Regions from separate parts of the Janibacter limosus genome, predicted to be linked through region 2. Evidence: predicted binding sites of a transcription regulator. Region 2 holds the regulator's gene; the other holds the start of a gene.

Region 1 (10,338 bases), 1.3 Mb from region 2:
GCGCGCATGAGCCGGCGGTAGACGTGGACGACCTCACCGCGCAGGTAGATGAAGGCGTGGTTGCAGCCGATCGCGAAGGAGGTGATCGCGACGCCCTCGATCAGGAAGTGGGGCGCCGCCATGAGCAGCGGGATGTCCTTGCAGGTGCCCGGCTCGGACTCGTCGGCGTTGACGACGAGATAGCGGGGGCCGCCGTCCGGAGGTGGCAGGAAGCCCCACTTCATGCCGGTGGGGAAGCCGGCGCCGCCGCGGCCGCGCAGGCCGGAGTCCTTGGTCGCCTGGATGAGGTCGGCGGGGTCGGTCTTGAGTGCCTGGCGAAGGGCGGTGTAGCCCTCGTTGTCCTCGTAGGTGGCCATCGTCCAGGACTGCGGGTGGTCCCAGAACTTCGTGAGGATCGGGGTCAGCGTGGTCACTTGTCGTCCTCCTTGGCCTGCTCCTGGGCGTCCTGCCCACCGGGCCGCTCGTCCGGGGCGTTGGCCGGGGTGTCCACCGAGCTCTGCTCGCCGACCGCGATGCCGTCGACGGACTCGCCGCGGGAGTCCGCGCTCGTGGCGTCCGACCCGTCACCGGGAGCGGTCCACCCTTCGCGTCTGGCCAGCTCCACCCCGCGAAGGGAGGCGGGCCCGGCGCCGATGCCCTCGTCGGCGAGGCCGTCGGGGAAGCCGGCGAGCACACGCGAGACCTGCTTGAAGGTGCACACGCGGCTGGGGCCGCGGGTCGGGGCCACGGGGGCGCCGGAGCGCAGGTCGTCGACCAGCTGCACGGTCGAGTCCGGGGTCTGGTTGTCGAAGAACTCCCAGTTGGTCATCACGACCGGGGCGTAGTCGCACGCGGCATTGCACTCGATGCGCTCGAGGGTGATCTTGCCGTCCTCGGTCGTCTCATCGTGGCCGATGCCCAGGTGCTCGCTGACGGTCTCCCAGATCTGGTCGCCGCCCATGACCGCGCACAGGGTGTTGGTGCACACGCCCACGGTGTAGTCGCCGTTGGGGTGGCGCTTGTACTGGGTGTAGAAGGTCGCGACGCCCGAGACCTCGGCCGTCGTCAGGTCGAGGGTGCGGGCGCAGAAGTCGATGCCGCGGCCGGTGATGTACCCGTCCAGGCTCTGCACGAGGTGCAGCAGCGGCAGCAGCGCCGAGCGGGGCTGCGGGTAGCGCGCGATGACCTGCTCGGCATCGAGCGACAGCTGCTCGAGCACGTCTGCGGGGTAAGGCTCCTTGCTCTCCGAGGCCACGTGCAGGTGCCCCGAGGCGCTCTGCCTCCCATAGTGTCCGGTCATCGGTCCACTCCTCCCATCACGGGGTCGATGGAGGCGACGGCGACGATCACGTCGGCGAGCATGCCCCCTTCGCACATGGCCGCGACGGCCTGCAGGTTGTTGAAGCTCGGGTCCCGGAAGTGGGCCCGGTAGGGGCGGGTGCCGCCGTCGGCGACGACGTGGCAGCCCAGCTCGCCCTTGGGCGACTCGATCGCCACGTAGGCCTGGCCGGGCGGGACCCGGAAGCCTTCGGTGACGAGCTTGAAGTGGTGGATCAGGGACTCCATCGAGGTGCCCATGATCTCGCGGATGTGGTCGAGGCTGTTGCCCTGGCCGTCACCGCCGACGGCGAGCTTGGCCGGCCAGGCGATGCGCTTGTCCGCGACCATCGTCTCGCCGGGGTTGCGCTGCAGCTCGTCGGTGACCTGCTCGATGATCTTCAGGCTCTCGCGCATCTCGTCGATGCGGATCGCCAGCCGGTCGTAGGCGTCGGCCCCGGTGCGGGTGATGACGTCGAAGTCGTACTTCTCGTAGCCGCAGTACGGCGCGAGCTTGCGCAGGTCGTGCGGCAGGCCGGTCGAGCGCAGGACCGGGCCGGTGATGCCCAGCGCGGTGCACCCGGTCAGCGACAGGACGCCGACGTCCTTGGTGCGGCCCTTGAGGATGGGGTTCTCCATGAGCAGCTTGTCGAGCTCGAGGATGCCCTTGCGCACCTGCGGGACCATCTCGCGGATCTTGTCGATCGCGCCGTGCGGCAGGTCCTGGGCCACACCGCCGGGGCGGACGTAGGCGTTGTTCATCCGCAGGCCGGTGATGTTCTCGATGACGGACAGGATGCGCTCGCGCTCGCGGAAGCCGATCGTCATGATCGTCGTCGCGCCCATCTCCATGCCACCGGTGCCGAGGCAGATCAGGTGGCTGGAGACGCGGGTCAGCTCCATCATGAGCACCCGGATCGCGCTGGCCCGCTCGGGGATGTCCGCGGTGATGCCCAGGACCTTCTCGATGGCCAGGCAGTAGGCCGTCTCCTGGAACATCGGGGTCAGGTAGTCCATCCGGGTGCAGAAGGTGACCCCCTGCGTCCAGGTGCGGAACTCCATGTTCTTCTCGATGCCGGTGTGCAGGTACCCGATGCCCGCGCGAGCCTCGGTGACCGTCTCGCCGTCGAGCTCGAGGATGAGGCGGAGCACGCCGTGCGTCGAGGGGTGCTGCGGCCCCATGTTGAGGACGATGCGCTCCTCGGGGTTCATCCCGAGCTCGCCCATCTCCTGATCCCAGTCACCGCCCTGGACGTTGACGACGTGGCCCTCGGCGAGGTCGTCGGCCCCGGGGGTGGAATGCACCCCGGCCGTGTGCGTGTGCGTGCGAGCCATCAGTTGTACGACCTCCGCTGGTCGGGCGGCGGGACGGTGCCGCCCTTGTACTCCACCGGGATGCCACCCAGTGGATAGTCCTTGCGCTGCGGGTGCCCGGCCCAGTCGTCGGGCATGAGGATGCGGGTCAGCGACGGGTGGCCGTCGAAGATGACACCGAACATGTCCCACGTCTCGCGCTCGTGCCAGTCCGCGGCCGGGTAGGTCGCGACGACGCTCGGGATGTGCGGGTCGCTGTCAGGGGCCGTGACCTCGACCCGCAGCCGGCGCCCACCGTGGGTGATCGACAGCAGGTGGTAGGCGACGTGCAGCTCGGCGCCCGTCTCCTGCGGGAAGTGCACCCCGGAGACCGACATGCACATCTCGAAGCGCAGGTCCGCCCGGTCGCGCAGCGCGCGCATGACGACGGGCAGGTCCTCGCGGTGCACGTGCAGGGTCAGCTCGTCGGCGTGGACGACGACCCGCTCGACCAGGTCGCCGCCGGTGGCCTCGGCCAGGCGGTCGACGACCTCGTCGTACCACCCGCCGTAGGGCCGCGGCGTGGCGCCCGGGAAGGCGACGGTGCGCTGGAGCCCGCCGTAGCCGGAGGTGTCCTGGCCCTCGCGCACGCCGAACATGCCGCGGCGCTCGTCGCGCACGACCGGTGCGTGGTCCGGGTCGACCTCGCCGGCCGGGCCCCCTTCGACGTTGGAGTACTCGACCGGGCGGTTGCCGCCGGTCAGTCCCTCGGTCGAGGGGAAGCCCTTGTTGGCCGTGCCGCCGAGGCCGGGGCCCTGCGGGTGGACACCCTCGGGCCGGGGCGCCGCGACGTCCTTGTTGTCGTCGGTCATGCCAGGAGGTTCCTTCCGAGCAGGCCCTCGTGGTCGTGCGTCGGGGGCTGCAGCTCCGTCGGGGTGGCGCCGAGCGCGGCCTTCTCGGCGGCGCGGGCGGCGGCGACCCGGTTGACGCCCAGGGGCGTGCTCTGGATCTGCTCGTGCAGGGTGATGATCGCGTTGAGCAGCATCTCCGGCCGTGGCGGGCAGCCCGGCAGGTAGATGTCGACCGGGATGATGTGGTCGACGCCCTGGACGATCGCGTAGTTGTTGAACATGCCGCCGGAGCTGGCGCACACGCCCATCGAGATGACCCACTTGGGGTTGGCCATCTGGTCGTAGACCTGGCGCACGACGGGCGCCATCTTGTTGCTCACGCGGCCGGCGACGATCATCAGGTCGGCCTGGCGTGGCGTGGCGGCGAAGCGCTCCATGCCGAAGCGGGCGATGTCGTAGTGCGGCGTGCCGACGGCCATCATCTCGATGGCGCAGCAGGCCAGTCCGAAGGTGGCCGGCCAGATCGACGACTTGCGCATGTAGCCCGCAAGGTTCTCCACCGTGGTGAGCGCGATGCCCGAAGGCAGCCTTTCCTCGATACCCATGTCAGATCCGTCCTCGTCAGTCCCACTCGAACCCACCGCGACGCCACACATAGGCATCAGCGATGAAGAACGCGTTGAACAGGAAAAGCACCACGGCACCGAGCGTGAAGGCCCCGAGCTCGTCGAAGGCGACGGCGAAGGGGTAGAGGAAGAGCGCCTCGATGTCGAAGATGATGAACAGCATCGCGGTCAGGTAGTACTTGACCGGGAAGCGGCCGCCCTCAGCGGCCTGCGGGGTCGGCTGGATGCCGCACTCGTAGGCCTGGGCCTTGGCCACGTTGTAGCGCGCCGGACCGACGACCAGGCTCGTCCCGACGGAGACGAGCGCGAAGCCGAGGCCGAGCGCGAAGAGGATGAGCAGCGGGATGTAGGGGTTCATCGCTGCGCCTCGCTTTCTTGTGTGTGATGCACGCCATGCCCGATCCTAGGGGTGAGCCGGGACTGCCCGGCGCCCGCCTCACGCATTGGGCGCCACCTTGGTCATGAGCTGGACGAGACGGTCGTCGAGACCGCCGCCCTTCTCCTCCGGCAGGTTGGCCATGAGCTTGAGCATGAACTTCATCAGGGTCTGCCGCGGCAGCCCGTACTTGGTCGCCAGCCGCATGATCTCCGGCTTGCCGATCAGCTTGGCGAACTGGGCCCCGAGGGTGAAGTAGCCGCCGTGCATGTCCTTCATCCGCCCGATGTAGGACACGAGCACGCGCTCACGGTCCGCGGCCGTCGGCCGGGCGAGCGCCTGGACGATCGTCTCGGCTGCGGCGTGACCGGCCTCGAGGGCGTAGTCGATGCCCTCGCCGTTGAAGGGGTTGACCATGCCGCCGGAGTCACCGACGAGCATCAGCCCGTCGGCGTAGAGCGGCTGGCGGTTGAAGGCCATCGGCAGCGCAGCGGCGGTGATCTCGCCGGTGATCGTGCCCTCGTTGATGCCCCACTCGGCCGGCATCGTCTCGACCCAGCGACGCATGACGTCCTTGTAGTCGGTGCGACCGAAGGCCTCCGAGGTGTTGAGCACGCCGAGCCCGATGTTGGATCGGCCGTCGCCCAGCCCGAAGAGCCAGCCGTAGCCGGGCATGAGGATGCGACCGCCCTCGGGCGTCGTCGACCACAGCTCGAGGTGGCTCTCGAGGTACTCGTCGTCGTGGCGGGGGGTCTCGTAGTAGGCGCGCACGGCCACGGCCATCGGCCGGTCCTCGCGCTTCTCGCGGCCCATCTTGACCGAGAGCCGGGAGGAGACGCCGTCCGCGGCGACGACGACGGGCGCCCGGTAGGTCTCGCGCTCGCCGGTGGCCTTGCCACGCTCGTCGACGACCTTGGCCGTGACCCCGACGATCCGGCCGGACTCGTCACGGATGGGCTCGGAGACATTGCGTCCCTCGAGGAGCTCGGCGCCGCAGGAGGCTGCGTGGCGGGCCAGCACCTCGTCGAGGTCCTGGCGGGCCCGGACCATGCCGTAGCCGGGGAAGGAGGTGACGTCGGGCCAGTCCAGCTGCAGCCGCATGCCGCCGCCGATGATCCGCAGGCCCTTGTTGTGGGCCCACCCGTCGGTCTCCGACAGGGGGATGCCGAGGTTGATCAGCTGTCGCACCGCGCGCGGCGTCAGGCCGTCACCGCAGATCTTGTCCCGGGGGAAGCGCGACTTCTCCAGCAGGACGACGTCCTTGCCGGCCTTGGCCAACCACGCGGCGGTCGCGCTGCCGCCGGGTCCGGCTCCGACGACGATGACGTCGACACTGCGGTCACCGTCGGCCGCAGGCAGAGAACTGGTCACGAGAGGGTTCCTCAACTGCTTGTGAAGTATTTCACGATCGCCCGAAGACTACTCGGTGGGAACACCGCCGGTCACACAGGTTGACCTAACTTGCCGAGTCCCTCAGCTCGCCTTGCTGGCTCGGTGCAGCGCCACGACGCCACCGGTCAGGTTGTTCCACTCGACGTCGGCCCACCCGGCCCCGGCGACCATCCGGGCGAGCGGCTCCTGCGCCGGCCAGGACTGGATCGACTCGGCGAGGTAGACGTAGGAGTCGGGGTTGGAGCTGAGCCGGCGGGCCACCGGCGGGAAGGCCGCCATGAGGTACTCGGAGTACACGGTGCGGAAGACCTTGTTGACCGGCTGGCTGAACTCGCAGATGAGCAGCCGGCCGCCGGGCCTGGTCACCCGCAGGAACTCGCGCAGCGCCACCTCGGGCTCGACGACGTTGCGGAAGCCGAAGGACATCGTCACCACGTCGAAGGACTCGTCGGCGAAGGGCAGCCGGGTCGCGTCGGCCGCGGTGAAGTGCAGCTCGGGGCTCTGCTTGAGCCCCTGGCGCAGCATCCCGAGGGAGAAGTCGGCAGAAGCGACCTGTGCGCCGGCACGACGCAGCGGGATGGAGGAGGAGCCGGGACCGGCGGCGATGTCGAGGATGCGATCGCCCGGCTGGGGGTCGATGGCCCGCAGCACGGCCCGGCGCCACAGCCTCGTCTGCCCCAGCGACATCACGTCGTTCATCAGGTCGTACTTCGCGGCGGTCTCGTCGAACATCGCGGCGACGTCCTTGGGGTCCTTCTGCAGGGTGGCGCGGCTCATGTGCTCATCTTCGCACCTACAGTCGTAGGCTGTTGCCCGCCATGACCTCACCATCGCCCGTCGACGTCCCCCACCCGCTCGGCTCCCAGCACCCGGCGTTGGTCGTGCGCACCGTCGCCGTCCCGACCGCTCGCGTCGGCGACCTGCTCGCCCTGCTCCCCGAGCCCGAGGACGCCGGCGACATCGTCTCCTGGGTCCGCAAGGGCGAGGGCTTCGTCGGCTGGGGACGTGTCGCGACCTTCCGTGCGACGGGCGTCGACCGCTTCGAGCAGGCGCAGTCGTGGTGGCGTGGCGTGACGAGCGAGGCGATCGTGCGCGACGACGTCGACGAGCCCGGCACCGGCCCCATCGCCTTCGGGTCCATGGCCTACTCCCGCCGCTCCGGGACCGAGTCCGTGCTCGTCGTCCCCGAGGTCGTCGTCGGACGCCGCGGGGACCTCGCCTGGGTCACGACGACCACCACCGACTCGACGGTCCCGCCGGCCGACGAGCCGCTCGCGGCGCAGCCCGACCCTCGTGACCCGGGAGAGGTCGTCTTCGCCGACCGCGACCTGAGCACGCAGGGCTGGGCGCAGGCGGTCGAGGAGGCCGTGGCCCGGATCAGCACCGGCACCCTCGACAAGGTCGTCCTCGCCCGGGCCGTCCAGGCGACCGCGGGGCACCGCATCGACCCGCGCTGGCTCCTCACCCGGCTGGCCGAGGACTACGACACGACCTGGGTCTTCGCCGTCGACGGCCTCGTCGGGGCGACCCCCGAGATGCTCGTCCGGCTCGAGCGCGGCCTGGTCACATCGCGCGTGCTGGCCGGCACCATCCGGCGCACGGGCGACGACAGCCATGACCTGGCGCTCGCCGGGTCGCTGGCCCGCAGCAGCAAGGACCTCGAGGAGCACGAGTACGCGGTGCGCTCGGTGGCCGACGCGCTGACGGCGCACACCTCCTCGATCAACGTGCCGGAGACTCCCTTCGTCCTGCACCTCAACAACGTCATGCACCTGGCGACCGATGTCGCGGGCGTCGTGCGTGACGGGTCGACCTCGCTGGCGCTGGCCGCGTCGCTGCACCCCTCGGCCGCCGTGTGCGGCACCCCGACGATGGACGCCGACACGGTCATCGCCGAGCTGGAGCAGATGGACCGGGGCCGCTACGCCGGTCCGGTCGGCTGGATGGACGCCTCGGGCGACGGCGAGTGGGGCATCGCCCTGCGCTGCGGCTGGTACGAGAGCCCGCAGTCCCTGCGCCTGTATGCCGGCTGCGGCATCGTCGCGGGCTCGGTCGCCGAGGACGAGGTCGCCGAGTCGGTGGCCAAGCTGATGCCGATGCGCAGCGCCCTCGGGGGCTGAGCGCTCCGCCTCAGTCCGCGAGCGCCGCGACCACCGCGTCGCGCGATGCCTGACCGGCTGCCCGCCTGGCACCGGGATCGACCGGGACCCGGATGACCCGGATACCGGTGCTCGGGCGGCTCACGAGCTGCGCCAGCCCGGCAGCGTCCGTCACCGTCGTGGCGGGCACCCCGTGGGCCGCGCAGAGCAGCTCGATGTCGGTGCCGGTCGGCGTGGTGAAGAGGCGCCGCATCGGCCCCTCGAGCTCGGCGACGCCGTACTCGAGGGTGCTGAAGATGCTCCCGCCGTCATCGTCCACGACGACGATCGTCAGGTCGGGCCGAGGCTCGTCCGGGCCGATGAGCAGGCCGTTGGCGTCGTGGAGGAAGGTCAGGTCGCCCAGGAGAGCGAGCGTCGGGCCGGGCCGTGACAGGGCCAGACCGACCGCGGTGGAGACGCATCCGTCGATCCCGGCCAGACCACGACTGGTCACGATCTCGACGTCGTCACGCACGTGCGCCGTGCCGTGCGCGATGTCGCGGGCGACGCTGCTGCTGCCGAGGAAGAGGGCGCTGTCCTCGGGGAGCGCGTCGTGGACGACCCGCGCGGTGACCGGCCCGTCGAGGTCGGCGTCGGCGCGGGCGTCGGGGGCCAGCGCAGCGGCGACCCGCTCACCCGCGGCCAGCCAGGTGCGGGCGAAGGGAGTGACTTCCTTCCCCTCCCCCTGCACCCCGAGCGCGGCGAAGGGGTGGACCGCCGCGGCCGTGTGCGTGGCATCGGCCCACCCGGCGGCGCCGGGCTCGCCGGGAGTGACCACCTCGACCCGCAACCCGGGCGTGCGGGTGAGCGCGGGGACGGCCCGGCCCAGGGTCGGTCGGCCGACGACGACGACGCGCGAAGGGAGGTGCTCCCCCACCCAGTGCGCGGCCGCGAGGATCCGGTCGCCGTGCGGCAGGACGAGCGGGCTGCCTCCCGGTCCGGGCTCGGCGATGACGGGTGCTCCGTGGTGCGTCGCCCAGGCGAGCGCGGCGGCGCGGTGCTGCGCAGTCGGCAGCTCGCCGATGACGACGAGGGTGTCGGGGTCGTGGGCGAGGAGGGCGGCCGGCCCGGCGACCGGGGTGGCAGTCCAGGTGGCCGGCTCGGGCAGGGCGACCCACGCAGCGCCGTCGGGTCGACCGAGCAGGGGGTCGGGGAGGCCGCCGCTCGGCGCGAGGTCGCCGCCGCTCGGGGCGAGCGGGTCGCGGTAGGGCAGGTCGAGGTGCACCGGACCGGCCGTACCGGTCCCGCCGAGCGCTCCGGTGGCCGCGGCGACGGCCCGGGCCGCGGCCGTGCGCCACGCCGGTGCCTGCCGCGACGGGTCGGCGGGGGTCTCGAGCTCGAGGGCGAGGCGGACGTGCTCGCCGTAGACGCCGATTTGGTCGGTCGCCTGGTTGGCGCCGATGCCGCGCAGCTCGGGAGGGCGGTCCGCGGTGAGCAGCAGGAGGGGGACCGCGCCGTGGTGCGCCTCGAGCACCGCGGGATGCAGGTTGGCCACGGCCGTCCCGCTCGTGGTGATGACGGCGGCGGGACGCCGGGAGGTCTTGGCCAGGCCCAGCGCCAGGAAGGCCGCGCTGCGCTCGTCGACGCGCACGTGCAGCCGGATCCGACCAGCGACCTCGAGGTCGTGGGCGGCGTAGGCCAGCGGGGCCGAGCGCGAGCCGGGGCAGAGCACCACCTCGCGCAGCCCCAGCCGCACGAGCTCGTCGAGGAGGACGCGCGCGCCGGTCGTCGAGGGGTTCACGGGCCCGATCCTGCCACCTGTCTCGTGACTCATCGACGCTCGATGTCGTAGTCGATCGTCACGGTGGGACCGCCGAAGCCGCCGACATAGGCCGTCGCGCCGTCTCGCCAGGCAGCGATCGAGCGGTCGTCGCTCGCGTCGACCATGCGGGCCGTGTCGGCGTAGAGCCCGTTGTCGTGTGCCTGCGTCGCCCGGCCGTCGGACCCGAGCTCGTCGACGACCGACCGCTCGACGGTCACCCAGCTCTCCCGGTCAGGGTTGTCGGCCCCCTCGGCGGCCGGCACGAGGTCCTGCGTGTGCTCGAGGCTGAGGACCGACACGTCCGGCGGGATGTCGAGACGGGCGACGGGAGCCGCGGAGGTCACGACGTGGGTGATGCCCAGACGGGCCCTGAAGGCGGGGTCGGCCGCGAGCGCCGCCGCCGTCAGCCCACCCTGGCTGTGCCCGGTGACCATCACCCTGGGGGGCCCGGTGTCACCCGTGCGGCGGCGGGCGTCCTCGACCGCCTGGACGACGGCCCTCATGGTGCGGGTGCGCTGGCCCGCGGCGAGCAGGATGTTGCTCGTCATGTCATAGGGGTTGCTGCCGGCGCGTGGGTCGAAGGTCTGCGTCCCCGGCACGTCCA
Region 2 (10,338 bases):
CTGTCGCGGCTCGCCCCCGGCGGGGTGCTCGCGATCTGGGCCGCCCAGCGCGAGCCCGCGCTTCTGGACACGCTCGAGTCCCTCTCCCCCACCGACGAGGTGCTCCTCGAGGTCGAGCGCGAAGGGCGGCGCCTCGAGTACGCCCTCTACCTCGCCCGCGCCTGACCGCTCGTCCGGCTGGGAATCTCGTTCGGCCGCCCCCACGGGTGGGTCGGCGCGCGCCGGAGTCCCTTCGTTCTCGAGATCACTGACCTTGTCGTATCGGACTTCGGTTTGATGCGCGCCGACCCACCCACGGCGTCCGCCTACGCCACGTCACCTCCGTGCGTGCCTGGCGTCGTTGTGCACGGTTGGCCGACGCTCTCGCGTCAGCCAACCGTGCAGTTCGACGCCACCCCTCGACATCGACGCCGGGCTGGGTCACCTGGGGGACGAAGGGGGAAGGCTGGCGTGGGCGCATCGGCGCGACTCAAGGAAAAGGCCGGGCTGGGTCACTTGGGGGACGAAGGGGGAGGCCGGGAAGGGTGGGTCCGCGCGACTCAAGCCGAAGTCGAGAACGACACCTGGCTCGGACGATGACGAAGGACTTCGGCCCGCGCGGACCCACCCTTCCGGGCCGACCTCCACGGCCGGCAACCGGTCAGGCCGAGGCAGACGCCTTGGCCGCAGCAGGAAGCGCGGCGCGGATCGTGTCGAGCGCGCTCTCGTCGAGGGCGTCGGAGACGAACCAGACCTCGAAGGCGCTGGGCGGCAGGTGGACCCCGGCCTCGAGCATCGCGTGGAAGAACCGACCGTAGGCCTGCGTGTCCTGGGCCTGCGCGTCGGCGAAGGAGCGCACCTGCCCGTCCCGGAAGAAGATGGAGAACATCGAGCCGGCCCACTGCACCCGGTGGGCGACACCCTCGGCGGACAGCGCGGCGGACGCTGCGTCGGCGATGGTGCGGGCGGTCGACTCCAGCCGCGGGTAGAGCCCCTCGGTGCACCCGCGCAGGGTGGCCAGGCCGGCGGCCGTCGCGACGGGGTTACCCGAGAGGGTGCCCGCCTGGTAGACGGGTCCCTCGGGGGCGAGGTTGGCCATGAGGTCGGCGCGGCCACCGAAGGCCGCAGCCGGGAAGCCACCGCCCATGACCTTGCCGAAGGTGAAGAGGTCGGGTGCGCCGCCGGCGTAGCCACCCGGGTGGGCACCCGTGGGGCCGGTCTCGAGGCCGTACCAGCCCGAGCGGCTGGCGCGGAAGCCGGTCATCACCTCGTCGCTGATGAGCAGGGCACCGTGCGCTGCCGTGACGCGACGCAGGCCCTCGGTGAATCCCGGCTCCGGCGGGACGACCCCCATGTTGCCCGGGGCCGCCTCGGTGATGACCGCGGCGATCTCCTCGCCGCGCACGGCGAAGAGCTCCTCGACGGCGGCGAGGTCGTTGTAGGGCAGGACGATCGTCTCGCCCGCGGCCGATGCCGGCACTCCGGCCGAGTCAGGCAGCGCGAAGGTCGCGACACCCGAGCCGGCCTGCGCGAGAAGGGCATCGACGTGCCCGTGGTAGCAGCCGGCGAACTTCACGACGACCGAGCGGCCGGTCGCACCGCGGGCGAGGCGAAGGGCGGACATGGTCGCCTCCGTGCCGGAGGAGACCAGACGCACCTGCTCCAGCGGCTCGACCCGGTCGACGATCTCGGCGGCGAGCAGCACCTCGTTCTCGCTCGGTGTGCCGAAGGAGAATCCCTTGGCCGCGGCTGCGGTCACCGCGTCGAGCACGTCGGGGTGGGCGTGGCCGAGGATCATCGGCCCCCAGGAGGAGACCAGGTCGACGTAGCGGTTGCCGTCGACGTCGGTGAGCCAGGCTCCCTTCGCGCTGTCGATGAAGCGCGGGACCCCACCGACCCCACCGAAGGCGCGCACCGGCGAGTTGACCCCACCGGGGATGACCGTACGGGCGCGGTCGAAGAGGGCCTGCGAACCAGTCGTCGAGAGCGTCATGCCCTCAGTCTCCCAAACGAGCTGGCCGCTCCCCGAGGGGGTGCAGCGGTCCCCCTGGAGGTCGCGCGCAGCCACGTGCGCATTTCCTTAAGGTCGTACGCACCCACTGCGCATCTCCTTGAGGTCGTGCGCATTTCCTTGAGGTCGTGCGCATTTCCTTGAGGTCGTGCGCATTTCCTTGAGGTCGTCGCATCCATGTGCGCATTTCCTTAAGGTCGTGCGCATTTCCTTGAGGTCGTCGCATCCATGTGCGCATTTCCTTAAGGAGATGCGGTGCCTCAGTCGTCGAGACCGATCTCGTGGTGCGTCGGCGCCATCCCGTCGCGCAGCACTGCCATCGCGACTCCCAGCGCCTCGAACTGCTCGGGCGTCAGGGCGTCGACGAGGTGCCGGCGGACGGACTCCACGTGCACCCGCGACAGCTCGGCGAGCGCCTCGCGTCCGGCGTCGGTCAGGGAGATCTCGACCCCGCGACCGTCATCGCTGGAGCGGCAGCGCTCGACCCAGCCGCGCTTCTCCAGCCGGGAGGCCGTGTGCGTCACGCGGGAGCGCGACTGGATGATGTCGTCGGCGAGCCGGGACATCCGGGTGCGCTGGTCCGGTGACTCCGAGAGCATCGAGAGCAGCTCGTACTCGGTGAGCTGGATGTTGAGGGGCGACAGGTCGTCGGCGAGCGCGCGCTCGAGCAGGCGTGACCCCCGCAGGTAGGCGCGCCAGTGCTCCTGCTCGCGGGCGCTCAGCCAGGCCGTCTCCTCGCTCACAACCGCCCCGCGACCTCGAGCGCGAAATAGGTGAGGACGATCTGCGCACCGGCCCGCTTGATGTGCAGCAGCGACTCGAAGACGGCCGCTTCCCGGTCGATCCAGCCGCGCTCGGCGGCGGCGACGATCTGGGCGTACTCCCCCGAGATTTGGTACGCCGCGACAGGGACGGGTGAGATCTCGGCGGCTGCCGCGACGATGTCCAGGTGCGGCTGCGCGGGCTTGACCATGATGATGTCGGCGCCCTCGGCGAGGTCCAGCTCGATCTCGCGCAGGGACTCGGTCGCGTTGGCCGGGTCCTGCTGGTAGGTCGCGCGGTCACCGCTCAGGGAGGACTGGACGGCCTCGCGGAAGGGCCCGTAGAGCGCCGAGGTGTACTTCGCGGCGTAGGCCAGGACGAGCGTGTCGGTGTACCCGGCGTCGTCGAGGGCGGCGCGGACGTGGGCGACCTGGCCGTCCATCATCCCGGACAGCCCGAGCACGTGAGCGCCTGCGGCCGCCTGGGCCAGGGCCATGTCGGCGTACCGCGCGAGGGTCGCGTCGTTGTCGACGACGATGCTCCCGTCCAGTGCCGTCGTCAGCACCCCGCAGTGACCGTGGTCGGTGAACTCGTCGAGGCACAGGTCGGTCATGACGACGAGCCGGTCCCCGACCGCGTCGACGACGGCCCGGGTCGCGACGTTGAGGATCCCCTCGGGGTCGTCGGCGCCGGAGCCGCGGGCGTCCTTGGCCTGCGGTACCCCGAAGAGCATGATCCCGCCGATGCCCGCGTCGACGCAGGCCCGCGCCTCGTCGACGAGCGAGTCGACGGTGTGCTGCACGACGCCCGGCATCGAGGAGATGTCGACGGGCGCGTCGATGCCCTCACGGACGAAGACCGGCAGGACCAGGTCCGCCGGGTGCAGCCGGGTCTGCGCGACCAGACGACGAAGGGGGATGCTCCCCCGCAGTCGTCGCGGCCGGATCGCCAGCCCAGCCGGACGAGAAGCGGCGGGGCTCACCCCTTCGCCTTGCGCCGGGTGGACGACTTCTTGCGACGCTCGCTCGGACGGGTGACCTCTTCACCGGCCTCGTGGGCCGCTGCGGCCAGCTCGCGGCCGTGGGTCGCGAGGGCCTCGACGAGGCTCTCGCCGGTCGCCTCGGGAGCCATGACGTCGACCCGCAGACCGGCCTCCTCGGCCGTCTTGACGGTCGCCGGGCCGATGCAGGCGATGATCGTGGACGGGTGCGGCTTGCCGGCGATGCCGACGAGGTTGCGCACCGTGGAGGACGAGGTGAAGACGACCGCGTCGAAGGCGCCCTGCTTGATGGCGTCGCGCACGGGTGCCGGCGGCGGGGTGGCCCGCACGGTGCGGTAGGCCGTCACGTCGTCGACCTGCCAGCCCATCTCCTGCAGCCCGGCGACGAGGGTGTCGGTGGCGATGTCGGCTCGCGGCAGGAAGACCCGGTCCATCGGGTCGAGGACCTCGTCGTAGGGAGGCCACTCCTCGAGCAGGCCCTTGGCCGACATCTCGCCCGTGGGCACGAGGTCGGGCTCCAGGCCCCAATCGCGCAGGGCATCGGCGGTCACGCCACCGACGGCAGCGATCTTCAGCCCCGAGAAGGCACGGGCGTCGAGGCCGAACTCCTGGAACTTCTCCCGGATGGCCTTGACGGCGTTGACCGACGTGAAGCCGATCCACTGGTAGCGGCCGGTGACCAGACCGCGCACGGCCCGCTCGACGGCCTGGGGGGTGCGGGGCGGCTCGACGCTGATCGTCGGGACGACCTGGCTCGTCGCACCGTGGCCGAGCAGCTGCTTGGTCATCGGTCCGGCCTGGTCCTTGGTGCGAGGGATCAGCACGCGCCAGCCGTACAGCGGCTTGGTCTCGAACCACGAGAGGCTCTCGCGCAGGCCGACGGTCGAGCCGATGACGGCCAGGGTCGGCACCTCGAGGCCGACGATCGCCCGGGCCGCCTCCTCGAGGGTGGTCTGCCGGGTCGTCTGGTGGGTGGTCGTGCCACCACGCGTGAGGGCGACGGGGGTGTCCGCCGCGCGTCCTGCGGCGAGCAGGTCGGTGAAGGCCTGACCCAGGTGCTCGGGCAGGCCGAGCAGCACGAGCGTGACGTCGTCGCCGATCGACGCGGACAGGTCGGTCCGCTTGCCGCCTGCGACGCTCACGACGTGCAGCGCACCGGTCGAGCGCGAGGTGAGCGGGACGCCGGCGTAGGCGGGGACCGCGCTGACCGCGGAGACGCCCGGCACGATGTCGAAGTCGATGCCCGCCTTGACGAGGGCCTGCGCCTCCTCGGCGAGGCCGTTGAAGGTGGCCGGGTCGCCGTCCATGAGTCGCACGACGAGGCCGGACTTGTGCGCCTTGGCCGTCTTGACGACGAGGCGGGCGCGCATGGCGTGCGTCAGCTGCTGGCCGTGCTCGCCGTGGCTGGCGTCGACGACGTCGACGCCCTCGCTCGTCATCGAGGCGACGATGTCCTCGTTGGTCAGCTGGTCGGTGATGACCGCGTCCGCCCGACCGAGCAGGTCGACCGCGGCAACGGTCATCAGTGAGACGTCACCCGGTCCAGCGCCGACGAAGGCGACACGCGCCGGTCGGCGGGAGGCGGCGGAGGGGGTTGCGGCAGAGCGCTGGGGGGTCACTGGACATGCTCCGAAGCGGTCGAGGGGTGGGTGGCTTGCAGGTCGGCGAGCTCTGGGGCGCCGTCGGCGACGAGGGTGCGGGCGAGACGACGACCGAGGTCCTCTGCCTCGGCCATCGGGCCGGTGATGGACCGGCGCAGATCTGCGGAGCCGTCGGTCGCAGTGACCACGGCCCGGAGGGAGATGACGAGGCCGTCGACGTCGTCGACGATCTCGGCGAGGGCGCCGATGGGGGCGGCACACCCGGCTTCGAGCTCCGCGAGGACACCGCGCTCGGCGGTGACGGCGGCGCGGGTGTCCTCGTGGTCGAGTAGGTGAAGGGCGGCGAGCACCTGCTCGTCACCCTCACGGCACTCGACGGCCAGGGCGCCCTGCCCGGGAGCGGGCAGCATCTGGATCGGCTCGAGCAGCTCGGTGATCTGCTCGCGCAGACCGAGGCGGGTCAGGCCGGCGGAGGCGAGCACGACGGCGTCGAGCTGGCCCTCGTCGGAGCCGACCATGGCCAAGCGGGTGCCGAGGTTGCCGCGGATGTCGCGGAACTCCAGACCAAGGCCGAGGGCCGCGAGCTGCGCGCGGCGGCGAGGCGAGCCGGTCCCGATGACCGCACCCTCGCCGAGCTCACCCAGGGTGAGGCCGTCGCGGGCGCACAGGGCATCACGCGGGTCGACCCGGGCGGGGATCGCGGCGACGACCAGCCCCGGGGCCGGGGCGGTCGGCAGGTCCTTGAGCGAGTGCACGGCGAGGTCGATCTCACCGGCGTGCATCGCCTCGCGCAGGGCGGTGGCGAAGACGCCGGTGCCGCCCATGCTCGCGAGCGACGCGCGGTTGGTGTCGCCTTCGGTGACGATCTCCACCAGCTCGACCTCGTGGCCGGCCGCCCGCAGCGCGTCGGCGACGTGACCCGACTGGGTCATGGCCAGGGCCGAGCGACGGGTTCCGAGACGAAGGGAGGTCACAGGGCACCTCCTTCGGCGTGGAGGTCGAAGAGCTGGTGCAGCGCGTCCTCGTACTCGCCGAAGCGGCCATCGCTGGCCAGCTCCTTGGCGCGGACGGTGGGCGCGTGCAGCAGCTTCTCGACGATGCGGTGCACGGCGCGGTCGACCTCCGCGCGGTCGCTCTCGCTCATCCCGGGCGTGCGCTGACCCAGCCGGGCCAGCTCGCGCTCGACGACCTGCTGGGCGGCGCTGCGCAGGGCGCGCACGGTGGGGCCTGCGATGCTGGCCGCGCGCTGGCCCAGGTGCTTGGTCACGGCGTCGCCGACGATCGTGCGGGCCTCCTCGACCTCGGGGACCGAGCCCCCGGGCCCGAGTCGGTCGCCCAGCTCGGCGAGCCCCAGACGGGTGACCTCGCTGAGGTCGGCCACCTCGTGCGCGATGTCGTGGGGCAGCGCGAGGTCGATGAAGGCCTGCGGGAGCCCGCCGCGCGCGACCTGGGCGTCGGCGACGTCGGGCAGCGTGATCGCCAACCCGGTGGACCCGGTGCAGGAGATGACGACGTCGGCGTCGGCGAGTGCCTGCGCGAGCTCGTGGGCCGGGCGGGCTCGCGCCCCCAGGCGCTCGGCGAGGGAGACGCCGCGCTCGTGCGTCCGGTTGACGACGGTCAGCTCGGCGACCCCTCGGCGGATCGCGCTGGTCGCGGCGAGGGCGCTCATCGCGCCCGCCCCCACGACGAGGACGTGTGCGCCGGCCAGCGCGCCGACGTGCTCCTCGGCGGCGTCGAGGCCCTCGCCCACGAGCGAGCGGGAGACCTCGTCGATGGCGGTCTCGGAGTGCACCCGCTTGCCGGTGCGCAGCGCCTGCTGGACGAGGGCGTTGAGGTTGGTCCCGACGTGGCCCTCGCTCTGCCCGCGGCCGAGGGCATCACGCAGCTGACCCAGGATCTGGGACTCGCCGACCGCCATCGAGTCGAGCCCGGCCGCGACATTGAAGACGTGGGCCACCGCGGCGTCGCCGTAGTGCAGGTCCAGGTGTGCCTTGAGGTCGTCCTGGGTGATGTCCGTGGCCTGCGTCAGCGCCGCGGTGAGGTCGGCGACCGCGCCGTGGAAGGCGGTGACCTCGGCATAGATCTCGGTGCGGTTGCAGGTCGCGACGACCAGGTGCTCGCTGATGTCGGGGCTGGCCGTCGCCGCCTCGATGATCTGCGACAGGCTCGTCTCGTCGAGCGCTGCCCGCTCCAGGACGGAGATCGGGGCACGGCGGTGGTTGAGGCCGAAGGCGAGGAGACTCATCAGCCGATCTCCTCCAGCAGGTCGTCGGACACGGCACCGGAGCGTTGCTGCTCGTGGAAGGCAAGGATCTGCAGCTCGGTGGACAGATCGACCTTGCGCATGTGGACCCCTTCGGGAACCTGGATCGCGGTGGCAGCGAAGTTGAGGATGGAGGTGACGCCGGCGGCGGAGAGCAGGTCCGCGACGTCCTGGGCCGAGGCAGCCGGGGTGGCGATGACACCGATGCAGGCCTCACCGGGCGTCACGACGGCGGTCAGCGCGTCCATCGGCTGGATCGTCAGCTCGTCGAGCCGCTCACCGGCCAGCGCACGGTCGCGGTCGAGGAGCGCCACGACCTTGAAGCCCTTGGTCGCGAACCCGCCGTACGAGGCCAGCGCGCGGCCGAGGTTGCCCATGCCGACGATGACGACGGGCCAGTCGTGGGTCAGGCCGAGGGCGCGTGAGATCTGGTAGGTCAGGTGGGCCACGTCGTAGCCGACGCCGCGCACACCGTAGGAGCCGAGGTGGCTGAGGTCCTTGCGCAGCTTGGCCGAGCTGACCCCGGCGCTGTGCGCGAGCTCCTCGGAGGAGACGGAGAGCACGTCCTGGGCGGTGAGCTGACCCAGCGCCCGCAGGTATCCGGGGAGTCGGGCAACCGTCGCGTCGGGGATGTCGCGCTTGGCGGCCTGATCGACGGACACGGCTTGGCTCGGGCTCCTCTCCCGGTCCAGGGGCGAACGCCACCTGAGGACCGAACACCACGAGATTACGCTCTTGTGAACAAATGCACAAAGTCGCGCACGGTCCGTGGACACGCGGCCCGGTCACTGCTGCAGCGCCGCGCGCAACCGCCCTTCGTCCACCCGCCAGTAGTCGTGCTGGCGCCCGTCGACGAAGGTGACCGGCACCTCGTCGGTGTACCGGGACAGCTCGGGGTCGGCGTCGATGTCGACCTCGGCGAAGCTGTCACCGGTCTGCGCCACGACCCGCTCGATGACCTCGCGGGCCACGTCGCACAGGTGGCAGCCCTCGCGGCCGACCATGACGACGCGGGCAGCAGGAAGGGGGCTCACCGCGCCTCCTAGAAGAAGACCGAGCGCCGCGTCACCAGGACCGAGTACAAGGTCTGCTGGATCGTCTCGCGCACCTGGTCGGTGATCTCGAAGACGAGCATCGGGTCCTCGGCTGCGTCCGGGCCGAGGGACGCGGTGTCGATGGGCTCACCGAACTCGATGATCCACTTGCTCGGCAGCGGGATCAGGCCCAGCGGGCCGAGCAGCGGGAAGAAGGGCGTGATCGGGGCATAGGGCGCGCCGAGCAGGCGGGCCACCGTCTTCATGTTGCCGATCATCGGGTAGACCTCCTCGGCCCCGACGACGGAGCACGGGATGATCGGGACCTCGGCCTTGATCGCCGCCGAGACGAAGCCGCCACGACCGAAGCGCTGCAGCTTGTAGCGCTCCCGGAAGGGCTTGCCGACACCCTTGAAGCCCTCGGGCCACACGCCGACGAGCTCGCCGCCCCGCATGAGCCGGTCCGCGTCCGCCGCGGACGCGAGGGTCGCACCCGTCTTGCGCGCGAAGTCGCCCACGACCGGCAGCTGGAAGACGAGGTCGGCACCGAGCATGCGCAGGAAGCGCCGCTGCGGGTGGGCGTCGTGGATGGCCAGCTGGGTCATGATCGAGTCGATCGCGACCGTGCCCGAGTGGTTGGACACGAGCAGGGCCCCGGTGTCGGCCGGGATGTTCTCGATCCCGCGCACCTCGATGCGGAACCACTTGTCCTTCAGCAGCCGCAGCACCGGGAAGACGGTGTGGATGGTGAAGTCCTCGTCGAAGCCGAAGTCGTCGACCGCGTAGTCGCCCTTGACCCGCCGCTGGAGGAAGTGGAGGGTCTCGGTGAACCGGCGCTCCCAGCCCTCCCCCGCTGCCGCGCCCGCGGCGTGGCCCAGGGTGCGTGAGGTCATCTGACCGGCGGACAGCAGCACCGACAGCAGCTCGGCCAGACCCGGCACGACGGCCTGTCCGCTCTCGGGGGTGCCCTGCGACGACGACAGGTCCGCGGGGCGGGCGGCGGGCGCCGGACGAGCAGCGGAGTCCGTCCGTCGGGTGGGGGGCCGGCGTCGGGTCGAGCTCTTGGCCGGCGCGGTGCGCCGGGCCGCCGGGGGCGACCCGTCGGGGCCGGGAACCACGGTGAGCGTGGGCTTGCGCGACGTGCTCGACGCCCGGGTGGACGACGTCTTGGACCGTGCGGTGGCACCCGAGCGCGTGGGCGCCTGGGCCGAGGGACCGGTGAGAAGGGGGGTGCTGCGCCGACGGGCGCGCTCGCCGCCGGCCCGGTCGGCTGCCGCGGAGACCGCGCTGGGCCGGGCTGCCTTCGCGGCGGGCGCCTTGCGAGCGGGGGCCGTCGTGGAGGCCTTCTTCGCAGCCGCCTTCTTGGCCGGTGCCTTGCGGGCGGTCGGCGTCTTCGCAGTCGCCTTCTTCGCAGTCGCCTTCTTCGCAGTCGCCTTCTTGGCCGGCGTCTTCTTGGCCGGCGTCTTGGTGGCCGTCCTCGAGGCCGTGGCCTTGCTCGCCCCGGGCTTCTTGGTCGCGGACGTGGTGCTGGTGGCGCGGGTGCTGTCGGCCATCACTTCTCACTCTCGGGGGTGGGCGTCACGGCCCGCAGCGCGGCCTCGGCGGCCTGCACGGCCGACCATCCGGGCTGGGCGAAGGGCAACCGGTCGAAGACCCTCCCCTTCGTCGCGCGGGCGTAGTCCTCGTAG

Evidence for each region. Region 2 encodes Rex, which represses fermentation and respiration genes when NADH is low (regulators of the CRP and FNR family bind a similar motif). Its sites were predicted from a motif close to CTTGTGAANNNNTTCACAAG; they were not measured.
Region 1: EXU32_RS12650 (geranylgeranyl reductase family protein) is a predicted target of Rex. The motif match lies at 5,832-5,851, and genes of this name have one in related genera.

The regions. Positions count from the first base shown of each region.
Region 1 covers NZ_CP036164.1:2,645,275-2,655,612, forward strand. The annotation lists gene nuoF (NADH-quinone oxidoreductase subunit NuoF) at 1-356, opposite strand, end outside; gene nuoE (NADH-quinone oxidoreductase subunit NuoE) at 410-1,279, opposite strand; gene EXU32_RS12630 (NADH-quinone oxidoreductase subunit D) at 1,276-2,631, opposite strand; gene EXU32_RS12635 (NADH-quinone oxidoreductase subunit C) at 2,631-3,461, opposite strand; gene EXU32_RS12640 (NuoB/complex I 20 kDa subunit family protein) at 3,458-4,045, opposite strand; gene EXU32_RS12645 (NADH-quinone oxidoreductase subunit A) at 4,062-4,424, opposite strand; gene EXU32_RS12650 (geranylgeranyl reductase family protein) at 4,503-5,813, opposite strand; gene EXU32_RS12655 (demethylmenaquinone methyltransferase) at 5,916-6,611, opposite strand; gene EXU32_RS12660 (isochorismate synthase) at 6,653-7,954, shown strand; gene menD (2-succinyl-5-enolpyruvyl-6-hydroxy-3-cyclohexene-1-carboxylic-acid synthase) at 7,965-9,713, opposite strand; gene EXU32_RS12670 (hypothetical protein) at 9,743-10,338, opposite strand, start outside.
Region 2 covers NZ_CP036164.1:379,179-389,516, reverse strand. The annotation lists gene EXU32_RS01910 (hypothetical protein) at 1-165, shown strand, start outside; gene hemL (glutamate-1-semialdehyde 2,1-aminomutase) at 641-1,972, opposite strand; gene EXU32_RS01900 (MarR family winged helix-turn-helix transcriptional regulator) at 2,251-2,733, opposite strand; gene hemB (porphobilinogen synthase) at 2,730-3,734, opposite strand; gene EXU32_RS01890 (uroporphyrinogen-III synthase) at 3,731-5,275, opposite strand; gene hemC (hydroxymethylbilane synthase) at 5,368-6,327, opposite strand; gene EXU32_RS01880 (glutamyl-tRNA reductase) at 6,324-7,598, opposite strand; gene EXU32_RS01875 (redox-sensing transcriptional repressor Rex) at 7,598-8,278, opposite strand; gene EXU32_RS01870 (glutaredoxin family protein) at 8,402-8,650, opposite strand; gene EXU32_RS01865 (lysophospholipid acyltransferase family protein) at 8,659-10,203, opposite strand; gene EXU32_RS01860 (NAD-dependent epimerase/dehydratase family protein) at 10,203-10,338, opposite strand, start outside.